One region of the Tissierella carlieri genome, then DNA from elsewhere that is predicted to be linked to it. Evidence: predicted binding sites of a transcription regulator. Region 1 holds the regulator's gene; each other region holds the start of a gene.
What was found. The regulator HrcA, encoded in region 1, represses chaperone genes, less so after heat shock. The targets are predictions, from matches to a motif close to ATTAGCACTCNATANTATNGAGTGCTAAT.

Region 1 (7,217 bases):
AGAAAGCTTCTGTCAATTCTTCAGTTTTTTGCTTAATTTCATCATAATTATCACCTTCTAATGATTTTTTAAGCTCTTCCAACTTAGATTCAACCTTTGACTTTTCATCTGCAGAAATCTTTCCTTCTAATTCTTTTAGAGTTTTTTCAGTTTGATAAACTAAATTATCTCCATTATTTCTTATTTCAATTGCTTCTTTCTTCTTCTTATCTTCTTCTGCAAATCTTTCTGACTCTTTTACTTTTCTTTCTATTTCCTCATCTGAAAGTTTAGTTGATGCTGTAATAGTTATTCTTTGTTCTTTTCCTGTTCCCAAATCCTTAGCACTTACATTTACAATACCATTAGCATCTATATCAAAAGTTACTTCTATTTGCGGAATACCTCTTTGTGCTGGTGGTATCCCTGTTAGTTGGAATCTACCTAAAGTAGTATTATCGTTTGCCATTTGACGCTCACCTTGCAGAACATGAATATCTACTGATGTTTGATTGTCTGCTGCAGTTGAGAATACTTGACTCTTCTTAGTTGGTATTGTAGTATTTCTTTCAATTAATCTAGTAGTTACTCCACCCAGAGTTTCAATACCAAGGGATAAAGGCGTAACATCTAATAATAATATATCTTTAACTTCACCTGCAAGTACTCCACCTTGAATAGCTGCACCTAATGCAACACATTCATCTGGATTAATATCTTTTTGCGGATCTTTGCCAATTAATTTTTTAACTGCTTCTTGCACAGCTGGTATTCTTGTTGAGCCTCCAACTAAAAGTACTTTTTCTATATCAGATGCTTGTAGTCCAGCATCCTTTAGGGCTTCTCTAACCGGTTCTAATGTATTATCCACTAAGGATGAAGTTAATTCATTGAATTTAGCTCTTGTGATATCCATATTTAAGTGTAATGGTCCTGCCTGAGTCGCAGTGATAAATGGTAAATTTACATTTGTTGACATGGTGGAAGATAATTCCTTCTTTGCCTTTTCTGCCGCCTCTTTTAATCTTTGTAATGACATCTTATCTTGTTTTAAATCAATGCCATTTTCTTTCTTAAACTGTTCTGCTATATAATTTACCAAAGCTTCGTCAAAGTCATCTCCACCTAGGTGGTTGTTTCCACGAGTAGCTAATACCTCAAATACTCCATCTCCAAGCTCTAGTATGGATACGTCAAAAGTACCACCCCCAAGGTCAAATACCATTATCTTATGTTGACCATGTTCCTTATCCATTCCATAAGCTAATGCAGCTGCTGTTGGCTCATTAATGATTCTCTTTACTTCTAATCCAGCAATTTTCCCTGCATCCTTTGTTGCCTGTCTTTGGCTATCTGTAAAATATGCTGGTACTGTGATTACTGCCTCAGAAACTGTCTCCCCTAAGTAGTTTTCAACATCCATTTTAATTTTTTGTAAAATCATAGCTGATATCTCTTCTGGTGAATAATTTTTACTATCTATATTTACTTTATGGTCAGAACCCATTTTTCTCTTAATCGATGCTATAGTTCTATCTGGATTTGTAATAGCTTGTCTTTTTGCAGTCTCCCCAACAAGTCTTTCTCCATCTTTTGTAAATGCTACTATAGATGGTGTTGTTCTATTTCCCTCTAAATTAGGTATAATAATAGGCTCTCCACCTTCCATAACAGCGACACATGAATTTGTAGTACCTAAGTCAATCCCAATTATTTTTCCCATAAAAACTCCTCCTTAAATAAATGTTATTTTGCTACTTTAACCATAGATGGTCTTATAACTCTATCTTTTAGTATATATCCATTTTGTAGAACTTCTGTTATCTTACCTTCCTCATAATCATCAGACTCTTCCATGAATACTGCATGATGGAAATTTGGATCGAAACTTTCTCCTAGAGATTTAATCTGTTCAACTCCATTCTCATTAAGAACCTTCATTAATTGCTGATATATCATTTCTATCCCTTTATAGAAATTATTTTCCTTATCATTTTCTGATTCCATGGCTCTTTGGAAATTATCTATTATAGGCAATAGATTACATACGAAGGATTCTAAAGCATAAGATATAGTACTCTCCTTCTCTTTTTCAGCTCTTTTCCTAAAGTTAATAAAATCGGCCTGAAGTCTTAATAACTTATTATTTAATTCCTCTAGTTCTTTATCCTTTGATTCTAAAGCTTCTTCTAAGTCTTTACTAGTTTCTTCAATTTCCTCCTTACAGATATCCTCTTCTATTACCTCTGAGTTTTCTTTTTTATCTTGATCCTTGTTCTTCATTACATCACCTCTTATAATGTTATGATTATTTTGATATATGTTTACTCATCAACATATTTATAATCTCTGTAATATTTACAGAAAATAAATGCAAAGTATTTACTAGCTTTAAATAATCCATCCTCGTAGGACCAATTATTCCAATTTTACCTATAGTTCTTTCTCCTAACCTGTAGGTAGTTGTAATCAAGCTACAGTCCTTTATAGGATCATAAATGTTTTCATTACCAATTGTTATTTCAATATCTTGAGATAGAGAATCATTCAGTAAAAGATTTAGTACCAAATCTTTATCTTCTATAAAAGATATAAAAGATTTAGCTTTCTCTAAGTCTCTGTACTCTGGGAAATTGAGTATTTTGGTTATCCCATCAGCATATAAATCAACATTATCTATATCTTCCATAGATTGATTTATAATAGGTATAATCCCGTCTATGATAACCTTATAATCATATATCTCCTTAATAATTCCATTGGAAACTTCTTCATTTATTTCATCTACTGATAGTCCCTTTAATCTATCATTCAAAAAATTAGACATTATATTAATTTGTTCTTCAGGAATCTCTTTATTTAGCCTAAAAATTGAATTTTTAACTACTCCAGTATTAGTAACTAAAACCATCAATACTTGTTGATTATCAATTGGTATTAATTGAATATGTTTTATTTTTGAACCCATTAACTGTGGAGATATTGCAAGAGCCGTATAACTAGTTATTGCCGATAGGACTTTTGCTGAATTTTGAAGCAATTGTTCTATCTCTCTAGATTCACTAGCTAATATTTTTTTTATCTCATCTTTTTTTATTAAATCTAACTTAGGCTTTTTACTCTTTAAAATTTCATCTACATATAATCTATAAGCTTTATCTGATGGAATTCTTCCTGCAGAAGAATGTGGTTTATTTAAATATCCTAACTCTTCTAGATCTGACATCTCATTTCTTATAGTTGCTGAACTTACTCCTAAATCATATTGCTTAGTTATTGTTCTAGAACCTATAGGTTCTGCACTATTTATATAAGAGTTGATAATCGCATAAAGAACTTTAAGTTTTCTATCATCTAGCATATTTAATCACCTCAGTATTCTTTCACATACTAGATAGTTTTATTAGCACTCTATGTCATTGAGTGCTAATGCTCACGATTTAAAGTTACCACTATCTCTAAATTTTGTCAATAGTTTTTATCAAAATATTTTATTACATTAAAAAATCTATTTCAACTAAATTAGACAAGTCTAATCCTCGTTTTGTTAGTCGGATACAATTATCATCATTTAATATTAAACCATTTTTTATATGTTTATTTATTATATCTTTATATAATTCTTCTATTTCTATACTAAATCTGTTCTTAAATTGGGTCTTATCTATACCAGATATTTTTCTTAGACCTAGTATACAAAATTCTTCTATTTCTGTATTCTTATCTATTATTTCTTCATCTTCTATAGGAAGGATTTTCTTTTTCAAGTTTTCAATATAAATATTTATATCAGATGTGTTAGAAAATCTTTTTCCCTCCATATTTGAATGACTGCTTAACCCTATCCCAAGATAAGGTTTTACATCCCAATAGACTAAATTATGTTTGCATTCATAGCTTGGTAATGCATAGTTAGATATTTCGTAGTGGTCGTAGCCATGTTCAATCAAGTATTCCGTAGCCTTATGATACATTAATCTTTCCATATCTTCATCAGGTAATAAAATCTTTCCTTCGATATAGGATTTATAAAGTCTCGTTCCCTCTTCTAGTATAAGTCCATAGTATGAGATATGTTCTACTCCTAGTTCAATTACTTTCTTTAATGAGTCTATTACATTATCTATAGTTTGATTTGGCAATCCGAATATTAGGTCTACGTTGATATTGTTTATATTCTCTTCTCTTAGAATTTCATAGCTTCTATAAAAATCCTTGGCCTTATGAACTCTTCCTATGGATTCTAACAATTTATCATCTAATGTCTGCACTCCTATACTTACCCTATTTATTCCAGATTTTTTATATATTCGTACCTTTTCTCTATCTAATGTACCAGGATTAGCTTCTATTGTAACTTCAACTAATCCAGTAGTTCTAAAATTCTTATATATAAATTCTAGTATCCTATTGATATATTTTGGATTTATACATGATGGTGTTCCTCCACCTATAAATATAGTTTTTATATTATATTCACTTATTCTTTCTTTATATAAGCTTAATTCATGAATCAAGCTATCTATATAATCATCAATTTTGTGATTTATATTGACAAAAGATGAAAAATCACAATAATAACATTTACTTATGCAGAAAGGTATATGGATGTATAAGGATAATTCTTTCATTCTTCTCCTCCAATAATAATAAAATCTTCTATGGCAGCATATCAAGGAAACTTTTATTGGCTAATGCATAAGAAACTTGCACGAAATCAAATATTTCGTAATCTGCTTAAAACTCATTAAGGTCAAGTTCCTATATATAATTAAAAACCAAACTTTCATATTAGTTATAAAAATAGGAACGACAGAAGCGTCGTTCCCTACATCATTCTATTTTTCGTCATATTTTAACACTGTTAGGAAAGCTTCCTGCGGAACCTCAACTGAACCGATTTGTCTCATTCGCTTTTTACCTTCTTTTTGTTTTTCTAATAGTTTTTTCTTTCTTGATATATCTCCACCATAACATTTAGCAAGTACATCTTTTCTAAGAGCTCTTATGGTTTCTCTAGCTATTATCTTAGAACCTATAGCTGCCTGTATAGGCACTGCAAATTGATGTCTTGGGATTACATCAGTAAGTCTCTCCGCAATATTTCTTCCTCTCTCATATGCTTTTTCCTCATGAACTATTAGTGAAAATGCGTCTACTAATTCTCCATTGATAAGTATATCCATTTTTACAAGCTCTGACTGCTGATATCCTTTTAAATCGTAGTCTAAAGATGCATATCCTCTAGTCTTTGATTTAAGGGCATCAAAGAAATCATAAATAACCTCATTTAAAGGCAACTCATAATGTAATACAACTCTTTTTTCTTCTAAGTACTCCATATTTAAGAAAGTACCTCTCTTATTTTGACAAAGTTCCATAATTGCACCAACATAGTCTGTAGGTGTCATTATATTAGCTTTTACAATTGGTTCTTCCATATATTCTATCTCTGTAGTAGGTGGAAGGTTAGATGGATTTTGTATCTGAAGTACCTCTCCTGTAGTTTTTGTAACTTTATATATAACTGAAGGAGCTGTAGTTATTATATTTAAATCAAATTCTCTTTCTAATCTTTCTTGGATAATTTCCATGTGTAAAAGTCCTAAAAATCCACATCTAAATCCAAAGCCTAATGCAGCAGAAGATTCAGGTTCAAAGTCTAGGGCCGCATCATTTACTTGCAATTTCTCTAAGGCTTCTCTTACTGTATTAAAATCTTCTCCCTCTGCAGGATAAATACCGCAGTAAACCATAGGAATAACCTTTTTATATCCTGGCAGGACCTCTGTAGTTGGATTATCGTGATCTGTTATTGTGTCCCCTACTCTTGCATCCTTTACATTTTTAATACTAGCTGTGACAAAGCCTACATCTCCTGGTTCTAATTTATCTAAGGATATATGTTTTGAAGTGTTTACACCAACTTCTACTACCTCATAGAATTTTCCTGTGGACATCATCCTTATATTCATGCCAGGTTTTATTGTACCTTCATATACTCTTATATAGCAAACAACACCCTTATAGCTATCATAATATGAATCAAATATCAATGCCTTTAAAGGCGCATTTGGATCTCCTTTCGGTGCAGGTACATTTTTCACTATACTTTCTAATACATCTTCAATGTTTAAACCTTCTTTTGCTGATATAAGTGGTGCCTCTTCACAATCTATTCCAATAATGTCTTCTACTTCCTTTTTTACTTCATCCGGTCTTGCACTTGGCAAATCTATTTTATTTATTACAGGTACTATTTCCAAATCTTGATCTAGTGCTAGATAGACATTAGCTAATGTTTGTGCTTCTATCCCTTGAGTAGCATCTATTACCAGAATTGCTCCTTCACAAGCCGCCAAGGACCTTGAGACTTCATAGGTAAAGTCCACATGTCCAGGGGTATCTATAAGATTTAATATATATTCTTCTCCATCTTTAGCATTGTAAATTAATCTTACGGCCTTTAGTTTTATTGTTATACCTCTTTCTCGTTCTAAATCCATATTGTCTAGAACTTGATTTTGCATCTCTCTTGAAGTTAACATTCCTGTTCTTTCTATTAATCTATCTGCCAAAGTAGATTTTCCATGGTCGATATGGGCAATAATTGAGAAATTTCTAATATTTTTTTGTTTATTTCTTTGCATATTTTTCCTCCTCATGAAGTTTCAAGATAACTCTAGACAATTATAGCAGAAAATTCATACTATGTAAAACTAAAAGACCAGAAACTGGTCTTTTAATAATTTTTTATAACGAATAGGAAAGTTCTACTTTAATTTATTTTAAATAATGAATTTTCCGTGATTGCCTAAATCTTTGACTTTGTGCAAGTCGCTTATGCAGTGACCAAAAAAGGCTTCCTTATAATGCTTCTTTAAAAACCTTTTTTATAAGAGATAAGTCAATTATATAAGATTTGCCGAAAAGATCTAATTTCTTTGTATTAATATCAAATCTCAAAATATTTGGATTGTCCAAACAATCTAATTCTACAATATTTTGATTTACAATTTCTAATCCTAATATCAAAAGTAAAAATAAAATTAAAATATAAAATTTTTTTACTCTATTTATTCGTCTTTGTTTCTTTAATCTCTTATTTCTCTCTAATCTAGTTTCCATACCATCACCCAGATTAGATTATCCAATTTTTGTATATATTATACTAAATCTTATTGAATTTTTCCAAATCTATTATCTATAGGAAAATATCTAAATCCAGTAATTCCCTT
Region 2 (7,217 bases), on a different contig from region 1:
GAATTACATCATGCCGCCCATTCCACCCATACCGCCCATTCCACCCATAGCTGCCATTGGGTCTTCTTTTTCTATATCTACTACTGCACCTTCTGTAGTAAGTACCATAGCTGCTACAGATGCTGCATTTTGTAATGCTGATCTAGTCACCTTAGTTGGGTCTGCTATACCTGCTTGAATCATATCTACATATCTTTCATTTAAAGCATCAAATCCAGTACCTGGCGCTTCTTCTTTAACTTTTTCAACGATAACAGAACCCTCAAGTCCTGCATTTGCCGCAATTTGTCTAACTGGCTCTTCTAACGCCCTCACTATTATACTAACTCCTGTTTTTTCATCACCATGAGTTGCTTCAAGCAATTTAGCTACGGCTGGTATTGCATCTATCAATACTGTTCCACCACCAGGAACCATACCTTCTTCAACTCCTGCACGAGTTGCAGCTAAAGCATCTTCTATTCTAAGTTTTCTTTCCTTAAGTTCTGTTTCAGTTGCAGCACCTACTTGAATTACTGCTACTCCGCCTGATAATTTAGCAAGTCTTTCTTGAAGCTTTTCAGCATCAAATTCTGATTCTGTTTCTTCAAGTTGAGCTTTGATTTGTTTAACTCTATTTTGAATTTCCTCTTGATTTCCTTCTCCGTTAACTATTACAGTTGTTTCCTTATCAACTTTAACCTTAGCTGCTCTACCTAACATTTCAATAGTAGTTTCTTTTAAGTCATATCCTAATTCTTCTGATATTACTTCACCACCTGTTAAAATAGCTATATCTTGTAGCATTTCTTTTCTTCTATCTCCAAAGCCAGGTGCCTTAACAGCAACGCAGTTAAATGTTCCTCTTAATTTGTTAACTACTAATGTAGCCATTGCTTCTCCTTCAATATCTTCAGCAATAATTACAAGAGGTTTACTCATTTGTACTATTTGCTCAAGAATTGGAAGGATTTCTTGGATATTACTAATCTTCTTATCTGTAATTAAAATATATGGATTATCATATTCTGCTATCATTTTTTCAGTATCTGTAACCATGTAAGCTGATACATATCCTCTGTCAAATTGCATACCCTCTACTACATCTAGAGTTGTTCCCATAGATCTTGATTCTTCTACAGTGATAACCCCATCGTTTCCTACTTTTTCCATAGCATCAGCTATTAATTTTCCTATTTCTTCATCTCCTGCAGAAATAGATGCAAGTTGAGCTATAGATTCTTTTGATTCTACTTCCTTAGAAAATCTCTTAATTTCTTCTACTGTGGCATTTACAGCTGATTTAATTCCCTTTTGAAGGATCATTGGATTTGCACCTGCTGCCACATTCTTTAGTCCTTCTCTAATAATTGCTTGAGCAAGTAAAGTAGCTGTTGTAGTTCCATCTCCAGCTACATCATTAGTCTTTGTAGCTACTTCTTTAACAAGTTGAGCACCCATATTTTCATATTTATCTTCTAATTCTATTTCACGAGCTATAGTTACTCCGTCATTTGTAATAAGTGGTGCACCAAACTTCTTATCTAATACAACATTTCTTCCCTTTGGTCCTAATGTAACCTTTACAGTATCAGCTAATTGATTTATACCTCTTTCCATAGCACGACGTGCGTCTTCTCCAAACATAATTTCTTTAGCCATTTATATCCACACTCCTTTTGAATTTACTTCGTAAATTTACAATGCACAATGCACGATGCACAATTAAAAGATTAAAATAATATAGGTTTTGGTTTTCAATTGTGAATTGTGAAATGTGAATTGTCATTATTCCACTATTGCTAAAATATCAGATAATTTTAGGATTGTTAATTCTTCACCATCTACTTTGATTTCTGTTCCAGCATATTTTGAGAATATTACTTTGTCTCCAGCTTTAATTTGATCTTTTTTCTTTTCATCATTTGTAATATCAGCACCAATAGCAACTACCTCTGCCATTTGTGGTTGCTCCTTAGCAGTACTTGGTAGAACTATACCACTTTTTGTTTTCTCTTCAACCTCAACTTTTTTAATTACAATCCTATCACCTAATGGTCTTAGATTCATAGTTATACTACCTCCTTATGTTAATATTAGTTTTATCCTTCATTTTATTAGCACTCATTGTCGTTGAGTGCTAATATGTACAATATATATGTTACTTAAATGAAATCATGTAATCAAGTCTGAAATTTGACTATATTAAGGTATTATTTGCTAAAATATGGCTTTTAAACCATTAATCTTATTTTTTCTCTAATTTACTATTCTTATCTTATTAAATTAACTAAATTTACTAATATATAGTAAATAATAGGAATAAAAACTGCTGGAAGCATATTTCCTACCTTTATTTTCTTGATTCCTAATATATTTATTCCTATTGCCATAATAAGCAAGCCACCTACTGCTGACATTTCATTTACTACTTGTACAGTAAGTAAATCTTTTATAAAATTAGCCAATAAAGTAATGCTGCCTTGATAGATAAATACTGGGATACTTGAAAATGCAACTCCGATGCCTAAAGTTGAAGCAAATATTATAGCCGATATACCATCAAGAATTGATTTTGCAAATAAAGTTTGGTGATTACCTTGTATTCCAGACTCAAGAGAACCAACTATTGCCATAGCTCCAACACAATATACTAAAGAAGCTGTTACAAAGCCCTTAGAGAAGTTACTATCTTTTCCTCCAAATTTATCTTGTAGAAAATCCCCTAAATTATCAAGCTTATTTTCTATTCCAATTACCTCACCTATTACACTTCCTACTACAATACTTCCTATAACTAGGATAATATTTTCAGACTTAATCCCCCCCATAATACCGATGATAATTACAGCAAGACCTATACCATCCATTATGGTATTCTTATAATCATCTTTAATTCCTTTTTTTACTCCTATACCTAATAATGAACCTAATATAATTGCTAAAGCATTTACTATTGTTCCTAGCATAGTTAATCTACCCCCATTAGTTCAGTGAATAATGAATAACTAATATAAGCAGGATACCAAAATTGTGATTTTCTATTTTGTGTACATTGCTTAGCTACTTATACTTGCCTCGCAGGGTATAATTTGGTAGCCCTTTAGGGTTTGTTTACCTAGTGAATAGTTAAAAAAACCAAAATTTTCGCTCAGAACTATTCACCATTCACTTTTCACTATATTTTAATAGGATACACCATTTTAAGGATAATTTCTATAAAAAAATGGAATCCTTTTAAAGAATTCCATTTTCATCTTATTTTTTAATTATATTTCACTTTCCTTATATACATTGTTCTTATTATGATAAAATAAATCACCTGAAATACTAGATATCCTAATGCAACTACAAGACCATTTGCAAAAAGATTTCTTTGAAGTAAATTAGAAAGAGATTTCAATGCAAATAAAGAATGTGTAGTACTAACTACAAAAGGTAAAAAGAATATAATCCCTATTTGTTTTGTTATTACTTTACTTATTTCTTTTTCTGTAGTTCCAATTTTTCTAAGTATATCGTATTCTACTTTATCTTGTTTTACTTCGTTGAATAATTTGAAATATATTATACTGCCTGAAGCTATAAAGAATAAAAAGGCTATAAAAAATCCTATGAATAATGTAAGTCCAAAGCTTTTTCTGATGTCTTTATAAGGAATTGACTTAGAATAATAATTACCTTGATATTTACTACCCAACATCTCTTGTATCTCAACTGAAGCATCGAAGGAACTCTTCCATTTTTCTAATTTTATTCCATTATATATAACTATATCATCCTCTTTAGTCATTTCTAATATATGGTTATAGTCTTTGTCGTTTAATATAAATGCATCAAAATATCCTAGTTTATTAAGAGACATAACACCACCATGTATCTCCTCGCTTACCCTATATTCATTTACTTCCTCATTTAAACTTAATATTGCTGTTTCAAGGGGATATCTTTTAATTTTCTCTGGTTTACCATTATAGCTAAACACCTCATAAGGAAAATTATAGACTACCTCATTTTCTTTCACTTCAATTTTATCCTTACCTTGGAAAACAGCTAATTTATTATAATCAGTATTTGATATGAGTAAGATTTCTTCTCTGATACTATCATTAGCTTTTTTAGACTCATTTTTAACCTTTATATTTTTAACTGTATGAAACTCATTTGTTTTTAAATCATATTTTTTTAGGATTTCTTTTACTCTCTCTATACTCTGATTATCCTTCAGTGTTTCCCCTTTTTGGATTATTGCAATATCTTCTGGCGTATCAATTCCTGATATACTTGATATCTCTGTAAAAAATGAATATATGGTTTCTGTAGCAGTAAAGGTAATTGCACCTAAAGTAGCTGCTAAAAACAATACCTTAGCTGTATCTTGTAGTTTAAATATCATTTGAGAATAAGATATTATATTAGTTTTTTTATAAATTATATTTTCATTTTTTAAAACTTTATTAGCTACAGCTATACTAAATTGAGTAAAGATAAAATAACTACCAGTTACAACTATAAATATAACTGGTATCATAGCCAAAGGCACAAGTACTCCTTCTACAAACCAAGCTATACCATAACCCAATATTAATAAACTAACTCCAAGAATTGATTTCTTCTTTGAAAACTTTGGCATTTCCTTAGGCATCTTACTGCTTTTAATTTGTTGTATTATTTCCTTATTCTTTATTTTAAAAAGCATTAAAGTGCTTACTATTTCAAATAAGGTAAAAAAAATCAAAGCAGTAATACCTAAAGCTTTAAGAGAAATATTAAATGGCAAGTTAATATCCATAAATGCTTCCATCGCCATAAGAAATAATTTTGAAAAGGCAACTCCTGACAATATACCAGTTCCTATGGATAAAATAGATATTATAGTATTTTCTATAAGAACATATTTCCTTATTTGATTTGTAGTCATTCCATATAGAGATAGTAATCCAAACTCTCTTCCTCGAGATTTTAAAAATATGGAAGTAGAATACCCTACAAACAGTACTGAAAACATTACTATGATAACTTGACAGGCTACCATACTATTAATTACCCCCATTTGTGCCACTGGATGTCCGCCTATATTTTTAAAATTTAAAGAAGGATGGAATACAAAATTGGAAAATATAAAGAATGCTGTAACAGCAAATGCATTACTCAAATAATACATTACATATCTATATAGATTTCCCTTAACATTGCTAAGAGCCATATTAGATATTTTCATTATACCCACCTCCAAGAAGGGATAAGGCATCTAAAATTTCTTTAAAAAATACCTGTCTATTAGAATCCTTAACTATTTCAGTGAAGAACTTCCCATCTTTTATCATTATTATTCTTTTACAAAAACTAGCTGCAAAAGCATCATGAGTTACCATAACTATAGTAGCTTTTCTTTTTTCATTTATATTTTCTAAAGAGCTCATTAAATCAAAGGATGCCTTAGAGTCTAAGTTTCCAGTAGGTTCATCTGCTAAAATAATAGCAGGGTTATTTATTAATGCCCTTGCACAAGCAGTCCTTTGTTGCTGTCCCCCTGATACTTCATAGGTTCTTTTATCTAGGATATCCTTGATATTTAATATGGATGTTATTTCATCTAGTTTTTTTTCTATTTCTCTTTTTAGGAAACCTTCTAATACTAAAGGAAGTATTATATTTTCCTTTACAGATAATGTATCTAATAAATTAAAATCTTGAAATATAAACCCTAAATTCTTTCTTCTGAATATAGCTAACTTATCTTCCTTTAATCTATAGGGATTTTCTCCATTTATTAAAATTTCTCCAGAAGATGGAGAATCTATTGTAGCAAGAATATTCAATAGGGTAGTCTTTCCACTGCCTGAAGGACCCATTATTCCTACAAATTCTCCTTCTTTTATATTCATATTAAAATTATCTAAGGCTTTCACCGATACTCCTTTGCCCTTGCTACCATATATTTTAGATAGATCTTTAGTTTGCAATACTGACATTCTATTACCTCCTGATTTGTATTTCTATATATATCATAATAATTCAAGGGAAATCTTTCTATCGATTTCCCTTTCAAATGGAGATATTATCTTACAATATTGTTAGATTAGGTTGTTTTCCGCAGTTTCGCAACACAAATCTATTTACTCACAACCTCTGTTTACTCCGTAGGATATATTTCAGTGGTGTCCGTTAGGACCTTCGTTCATTCACTGGGTTAGGTCATAAATACTTTTTCCATGATAAAAAATAATACTTGATTTTGTACCTTCTCCCTCAATAGATTCTATATATATACCATGACCTAGTTTATCACATACATCCTTCACAAGATATAGTCCCATGCCTGTGGATTCTAAGTATTTCCTACCATTTTTTCCAGTAAAGAACGGATCAAATATTCTATCTAAATCCTGTTTTGGTATGCCTACTCCCTTATCTTCAATTAAAAGTATAGTTTTATTATCTTTATTGTAAAATTCTATATCTATAGTCTTGTTACTGCTATCTTTAACCTTTGAATATTTGATACTATTAGATATTATTTGACTGATTACAAATTTAATCCATTTCTTATCACTTTTAATTATTATATCTTCTTCAGAATTTATCTTAGGATAAATAGAATTCACTATAAAAGCATTTTTATTCTCATTTATAATATTTCTAATGGTTTCAAGCAAACTAACATCTTCCACCTTAAAATCTAATTCAAAATTACTAACCCTTAATGTGTATAAAGCCATCTCTAATCCATGGGATAGTTTCTCTATTTCTTCCTCAATACTTTCATAGTTCTTCTTAGTCTTTTCATCCAAATTTCCTTGATTTTCATCCTCCAGAATAAGTTTAATAACTGATACCGGAGTTTTCATTTGATGAATCCACCTATTATTAAAATAATTTTGAGTTTCAAAAGACTTTTTATATTTTTCTAATGTATCTATATATTTAAGATAATTGCTAATTAATGCTTCTTTGAAAAAATCATATTCTCTGCTTATGTTGTCTGGAATATTAAATATATAAGTTAAATCAATATTCTCATCTGATCTATTATTAATTAAATTATAAAACTTCCTTTTTTTCATATAATCTATAGATAAAAAAACTATTAGAAATATAGTTGATAAAATAAATGCATAGATTATATTTGATGTATGAAGCCTTTCTTTTCTAATTATTAAGTCCAACATCATTATAGTTATAACTAGAGAGGTGCTAATTAAATATATAATGATATATAATAGTCTGTCTTTCAA
Region 3 (7,217 bases), on a different contig from region 1:
ATGATTTCTATCCATATAATCCTTAACAATAGGTGTAAACACCTTATAATATGTGTCAATATTATGAAGTGATTCTGACTTTCTAGTATAGGATACTTGGAATATTGGTTCTACTCCATTGCTACAGCCTATTAAAGTTGAAATACTTCCAGTAGGTGGTATAGTTAACAACTGGCTATTTCTAAGTCCATATTCTTTAATTAATTCCAATACATCTTCGGTTGCATTTTCTAAAAGGAAAGGTGAGTCGAGTACTGCTTCCCTCTTATATCTTGGAAATGGACCGTATTCTTTAGCCATTAAAGCCGATTGCCTTAAAGCTTCATTAATCATAGTATGCCCTACCTTATGGATTAAAGAGATAGATTCTTCACTTCCATATTTTATTCCTAATTTAATAAACATATCTGCTAATCCCATAATTCCAAGGCCAATTTGCCTTAGTTCTCTTGACATTTCCCTTTGTTCTTCTAAAGGATGTAGTTCCATATTTTCATCTAATACTTCATTTAAATAAATAACACCATCCCTTACCATTTGGCCAAATTTTTCATATTCAAAATATGCATACTTAGTAAATGGATTTTTTACAAATTCAGCTAAATTGATAGATGATAAGTTACAACTACCAAAAGCTGGAAGAGTCTCTTCAGCACATGGGTTAACTCCTGCAAATTCAAAATCCTTATCCTCACTCATTAGATGCCAAGAGTTGATCTTATCTTGGAACAATATTCCTGGTTCAGCCATATTCCAGTTGTTTCTAGATAATTTCTTAAATAATTCTCTAGCATTGACAATCTTTTTAATTTCTTCTCCAGTTGCTTCAACCTTAAAATATAGATCATATTCTTCATTATTTTTCACTGCATTCATAAATTTATCATCTATATTAACAGATATATTTGCATAGTTCACTTTAGATAAATCATTTTTTACATCAATAAAATCTTCTATGTCAGGGTGATTACAATCCATATTGAGCATTAAAGCACCACGTCTACCTCTCATACCAATTAATCCTGTAACCATAGAAAACAAATCCATGAAGGAAACAGCACCAGTTGTAGTATTTGCAGCATTATTTACTCTAGAGCCCTTTGGTCTTAGTTTAGAAATAGTAAGTCCTACACCACCACCATAGGAATAAGTTCTTGCTAAGTATTTTGCAGTATCAAATATGGATTCAATGTTATCCTCAACTTTTGGCATTACGTAACAATTTGATAAAGTAATTTTCCTACCAAACTTATCTAGTCCTCTCCCTGCTAAGATACGGCCTGCTGGCATAAATTTTTTATCCTTTATAGCTTTTTTAATAGCATTATTACCACCACTGACTCTAGTCAAGAATCCATCAAAGGATTCATTCTCAAAGCGATACTTTTTTTCATAAATATCTCTCTGAAGATCTGACATTACCCATCCTTGTTCTCTTAATTTAGCTCTCTCTTCTCTATAAATAATATAAAGTCTAGCTACATCAGGACGTGACTTCATAAGTTCAACTTCTACAAAATCTTGAATCTTTTCTATATTTACTACTTCTAATTTACTAAAATCTATAAAAGCCTTATGGGCAATTTCTTGAGCCAGATCTTCATCGATACCTAAATCCGTTTCTCCCATAGCCTTCTTAATTGCATTTACAATTTTCTCTTCCTCAAATACAACTATATTGCCATTTCGCTTTTCAACATGTAACATAATGCTCCCCCTTTATAATGAATCCTTAATAGTTAAAAACAAATTACAGTCAACTATATATAGTGTTATATATGTTATTCGTATACTACATATACCCAATTTATCAAATATTAACTTGAAAATCAAGTATATTATATTATCTTAATATAACATCTGAATTAAAGGGGTCAATATACCTAGTATACCTCCTAAAAGTGCTCCTAACCAAGTAATAGCCTTTAGTTCCTTATTGGCAATATCTAAAATCAATTCCTCAGTAAAATCTACATCGAAGCTATTTACCTTATCTTCTACAATCTTTGATATATTAAATAACTCAATAATATGTGGCAATTCATGTATAGCAAATCCTTCAAATATAGTTCTAGCTATATTATAAATATTTGTAATCATATCCTTATTTATTTTTTCTGCCATAGAAGAAATAGGTTTGTCTAAAAATTGTTCTACTATAATTTGAGTAAAATTAAAGATACTCTCTTCTAATTTAGTTGAATTTAATATTATGTCTATATTAGTATTTAAGTAATTTATTATATTTTCCTTGTTATTTAATTCTGAAGCTTTTAGTTTATCCTGTATCAATTGTAACATAATATCATAATTTTTTTCATCAGAAATATAATTAATTAATACATCCGAAATTCTTGCTAGACCATCATGACCAATAGTTTCCATTAGTCTTGGTACCACCTCTGAAGCCTTGGATTCTAGTAGCTTATCTATTGAAGCCTTAACGAGCATAACTATATTTTTATTTGCATCTTCACTATTTATATATTTTTCAATCATATGAAATACTTTATCAGAAATTAACTCTGGACTAATAAAAGCAATAATTAATTTAGACATATTTTGAGAGACAAGCTCCGAAATGGAATCTTTAATTTTTCTTTGTATTTCAGGATCTTTGAAACTCGTCCTTATACTATATCCGATTTCATTTCCATTTTCATCAATATACTGATTTATAGCAGCTAATAACTCCTCTGGAATCAATTGTGATAGCATTCTTTCATCTTGAGCAAATTCATTTAGCTTTGAATCTAGGTGTCTGATTATTCCATTCTTTAGCTCTGAGGATTTTGATAATTCAATTAAAGATCCCCTCAACTTTTCATCTACTAATCCATAAATTTCTTCAGTATCAAAGCTATTTACTTTATCTTCAATAGCTTTAGATATTAAAGTTTTAAATTGTTCACTCCTGATATGAGAAATTATTATATTCTTTAAATTTTCTTTTATTTTCTTTATAAATCTATCATAATTTTCACCTAGCAAATTATCTAAAATCCCCTTCATAGATTGTTGGCTTTCTTTTAATTTGTTTAGTTTATCTTCTAACCACAATTTAATTTCTCTATCCGTTCTTTTATTAGCTAAAGCCTCAACTATAGTTTCTGGTGATAATAAATAGTTTCCTACTGTTTCCCCTATACTTTTAGCAATCCTCTCTCTCTCCTTCGGTATAAGGCCTGGAGTAAAGGGTATTTTTATATTCATTATTCTTTTCTCATGATGAGGTCTAAACAGCATCTTTATAGCAAGCCAATTTGTAAAATATCCTATGATTGCTCCAACTATAACTGGTACTAAAATTTTCATATTTTCTCCTTTCTAAAGCATTGAGATGAATGCATAGGCGGTTTTTTTGCTTTCCATGCAAAAAAACCGCCCCCTTTCACGCTACATAAGCTTACATATATTATTTGTAAATTCAATAGGGTCCTCTATAGGTAATCCTTCTATTAATAAGGCTTGATTATATAATAAGTTAGTATAAAGCTTTAGTTTATCCTTATCATTTTCAAAGGCAGATTTTAATGTGTCAAATACATGGTGATGTATATTAATTTCCAATATTTTATCAGCCTTTATACCCTGATTATCTGGCATTTGACTTAAGATTTTCTCCATTTCTATTGAAAGTTCCCCTTCGCTAGATAGGCAAACAGGATAATTTTTAAGTCTCTTAGAAGGTTTTATTTCCTTTATTTTATCTGATAAGCTTTCCTTCATAAATGAAAATAGCTCCTTATTTTCTTCTATTTCCTTTTCATTATCCTTATCCTTTTCATCAGCTTCTATACCTAAATCACCTGACGATACAGATTTAAATTCCTTTTCCTTATATTGCATTAGCATTTTAATTGCAAATTCATCTATATCATCTGTGAAATATAAAATTTCGTAGCCTTTATCCTTTACTAATTCAGTTTGTGGCAATTTATCAATTCTCTCTACAGATTCGCCAGCTGCATAATAGATATATTTTTGCTCTTCTGGCATTCTACTTACATATTCCTCTAAGGTAACCATTTTCTTTTCCTTTGACGAATAGAAAATAAGCAGGTCTTGTAATACTTCTTTGTGCATTCCAAAATCACTATAAACTCCGAATTTCAATTGTTTTCCAAATCCTTTAAAGAATTCCTCATATTTTTCTCTTTCATTCTTTAGGATTAAAGTTAATTCATCTTTAATTTTATCTTCTATCTTCTTTGCAATCAACTTTAATTGTCTATCATGCTGTAATATCTCTCTAGATATATTTAAGGATAAATCTTCTGAATCTACAATTCCTTTTACAAAGCTAAAATAATCTGGAAGTAAATCAGCACACTTATTCATTATAAGTACCCCATTGGAATATAACTCAAGTCCCTTTTCGTACTCTTTTGTGTAAAAATCATAAGGAGTTTGACTTGGTATAAATAATAAAGCATTATACCTTACGACACCATCTACAGATAGATGAATTGACTTTATAGGTTCATCAAATCCAAAATGCTTTTCTGAATAAAAATTCTTATAATCTTCTTCTGTTAATTCATTTTTATTTTTTCTCCATATTGGAACCATACTATTTATTACTTGCTCTTCTTCATATTGTTCATATTCATCTTCAGAGCCTTCCTTTAATCTGCTCTTTGTAACATCCATTTTAATTGGATATCTAATAAAGTCAGAATATTTTTTAATAATTCCCCTCAATCTATATTCTTCTAAAAATTCATCATAATTCTCGTCTTCTGTATTTTCCTTGATTGTAAGTATTATATCTGTCCCAACAGTATCTTTTTCTATAGGCTCTATTGTATATCCCTCAGCACCCTCAGACTCCCATTTATATCCTTCATTGGCTCCAAAGGTTTTACTTATAACTGTTACCTTGTCCGCTACCATGAATGCAGAATAAAATCCAACACCAAATTGGCCAATTATATCAAAGCCATCTTTCAATTCATTTTCATTTTTAAATGCAAAGGAACCACTATTTGCAATCACACCGAGATTCTCTTCTAATTCTTCCTTTGACATTCCAATTCCTGTATCTGATACGGTCAATGTGCGATTTTCTTTATCTGCTATAATCTTAATGTAATAATCATCTTTATTAAAGCTTATGCTCTCATCAGTCAAAGCTTTATAATAAATTTTATCAATAGCATCAGACGAATTGGAAATCAGCTCTCTTAAAAATATCTCTTTATGTGTGTAAATTGAATTTACCATCAAATCAAGCAAACGCTTTGACTCTGCTCTAAATTCCTTTCTTTCCATAGATATCTTCCCTTTCCTTTTTTATATTATAATTTTTTTAGCACTCTAAGTGTTAGAGTGCTAATAAGAAAAATGTACCATATTTATTTTTTTATGTCAAGAACAAGAAATATTAGTGATAGTTTTTATTTTAAGGTTTTAATACTACTTTAATACAATTATCAGCTTTTTTATCAAATATCTCATACCCATGTTTTCCTTCATCTAAGGATAATCTGTGAGTTATTATATCAGTAGCATCAAACTTTCCTTGATTAATAAGCTTAAGAATAGGTTCTACATAGGAATGTGCAGGACATTGCCCCATTTTTATAGTAATATTTCTTGAAAAGAAATCCCCTAAAGGAAACATATTATATCTAGCACCATATACCCCTACCATAGATATAGTTCCACCTTTTCTAACTGCTTGAGTAGATATTTCAATTGCAGATTTTGAGCCTCCTTGAAGTTTTAATGCAGTTTCCATCTTTTCAATAAACGACATCTTTCCATCCATTCCAACACAATCAATTACTACATCTGCTCCCCCATTTGTTAGTTCTTTTATATATTCTCCAGTATTATCATATTCTTCAAAATTTACTACTTCTACACCATTGTATCTTTTAGCATGCTCTAATCTATATCCAACTCTATCTACTGCTATTATTCGTTTAGCACCTTTAAATGCTGCCCATTTCATAGATAATAGTCCTACCGGTCCAGAACCTAGTACTACTACTGTGTCACCATTTTTTACTCCACCGTTTTCAACTCCCCAATAAGAAGTTGGTAATATATCCGTAAGAAATAGTACCTGCTCATCCGTTAGTTCTTCAGGTATAACCGTAGGACCTACATTTGCATAAGGTACTCTAAGATATTCTGCTTGACCTCCATCATACCCTCCATAGGTGTTGCTATATCCAAATATAGCTCCAGTTTCTCCATTATCATTGGAATTATCACATTGACTCCATAAATCATGCTCACAATACCAGCAATGCCCACACGCTATTGGAAAAGGAACAATAACTCTATCACCCTTTTTAACCTTATTCACACCTTTACCCACTTCTTCTACGATACCCATGGTTTCATGCCCCAAAATAAATCCCTTTGGCATATTAGGTACCATTCCATGAACTAAGTGCAAATCAGATCCACATATAGCTGTTGATGTTACCTTAACTATAATATCATCCTCATTTTGTATCTTTGGATCATCAACCTTTGCTACCCTCACATCATTTATTCCCTCATATACTATTGCCCTCATGAAATCCCTCCAATTAAGTTATAGGATTATCTTTTCCAAGTAAGGTATGAATATGCAATGATAGCCGAAAGTAGAAAAATAGAAAATAGTAGGAAATTATCCTACTATCCCTTATTAGCTTCTTTTTTCAATCTATAAAACATTATATTATTTTCTATATCTATATGCTGTAATAAGCTTATCTCTAATTCCTTCAGTCTATCGTAAGTATTTACATAAGTAGGACATCCTGTAGGTGGAACTAAATAGTCATTTGTAATCTCTCGAATTTTCTTAACTAGCCCTTCTAATTCTTTATTATCCTTCTCAACGTTCTCAATTTCCTCTACTATATTTTCTAACAGCTTTTGTGAAGGTTCCTTTTCATAGTCAATTATCATATAAAATAACTTTCTTTCTTCTTTAATGATATGAGATTCTAATACTGTCTTTAATCCTCCAAATAATCTATGAACCTTTTCAAGAACATCTCCAGAATCGTCAAAATGAACTTTAAATATTGTATATACCAATTTTTCTAATTCTGGTAATTCCTTTTTTAATGGAGTATGATGCTTCTTGAGGATATACTCTATTATCTGAGAGTATTTCTCAGTATTCAAATCTATTTCTTGGCTATGGAAATTTGTCACGGATATCTCTCCTTCTAATTTTTATTATAATCTTATTAATTATTTTATTT

Region 2: the regulator HrcA is predicted to act here: its motif matches at 2,096-2,124, upstream of KQI38_RS02305 (co-chaperone GroES).
Region 3: the regulator HrcA is predicted to act here: its motif matches at 5,311-5,339, upstream of htpG (molecular chaperone HtpG).

Annotation. Positions count from the first base shown of each region.
Region 1 is NZ_JAHLOH010000046.1:98,399-105,615, forward strand. Features, by position in the region: gene dnaK (molecular chaperone DnaK) at 1-1,702, opposite strand, end outside; gene grpE (nucleotide exchange factor GrpE) at 1,726-2,262, opposite strand; gene hrcA (heat-inducible transcriptional repressor HrcA) at 2,288-3,340, opposite strand; gene hemW (radical SAM family heme chaperone HemW) at 3,474-4,610, opposite strand; gene lepA (translation elongation factor 4) at 4,818-6,629, opposite strand; gene KQI38_RS16460 (hypothetical protein) at 6,847-7,107, opposite strand; gene lepB (signal peptidase I) at 7,158-7,217, opposite strand, start outside.
Region 2 is NZ_JAHLOH010000013.1:173,521-180,737, reverse strand. Features, by position in the region: gene groL (chaperonin GroEL) at 4-1,641, opposite strand; gene KQI38_RS02305 (co-chaperone GroES) at 1,768-2,049, opposite strand; gene KQI38_RS02300 (DUF554 domain-containing protein) at 2,253-2,948, opposite strand; gene KQI38_RS02295 (ABC transporter permease) at 3,245-5,200, opposite strand; gene KQI38_RS02290 (ABC transporter ATP-binding protein) at 5,187-5,954, opposite strand; gene KQI38_RS02285 (sensor histidine kinase) at 6,165-7,217, opposite strand, start outside.
Region 3 is NZ_JAHLOH010000021.1:34,983-42,199, forward strand. Features, by position in the region: gene KQI38_RS05395 (adenosylcobalamin-dependent ribonucleoside-diphosphate reductase) at 1-1,707, opposite strand, end outside; gene KQI38_RS05400 (DUF445 family protein) at 1,849-3,315, opposite strand; gene htpG (molecular chaperone HtpG) at 3,397-5,274, opposite strand; gene KQI38_RS05410 (zinc-dependent alcohol dehydrogenase) at 5,405-6,535, opposite strand; gene KQI38_RS05415 (hemerythrin domain-containing protein) at 6,640-7,167, opposite strand.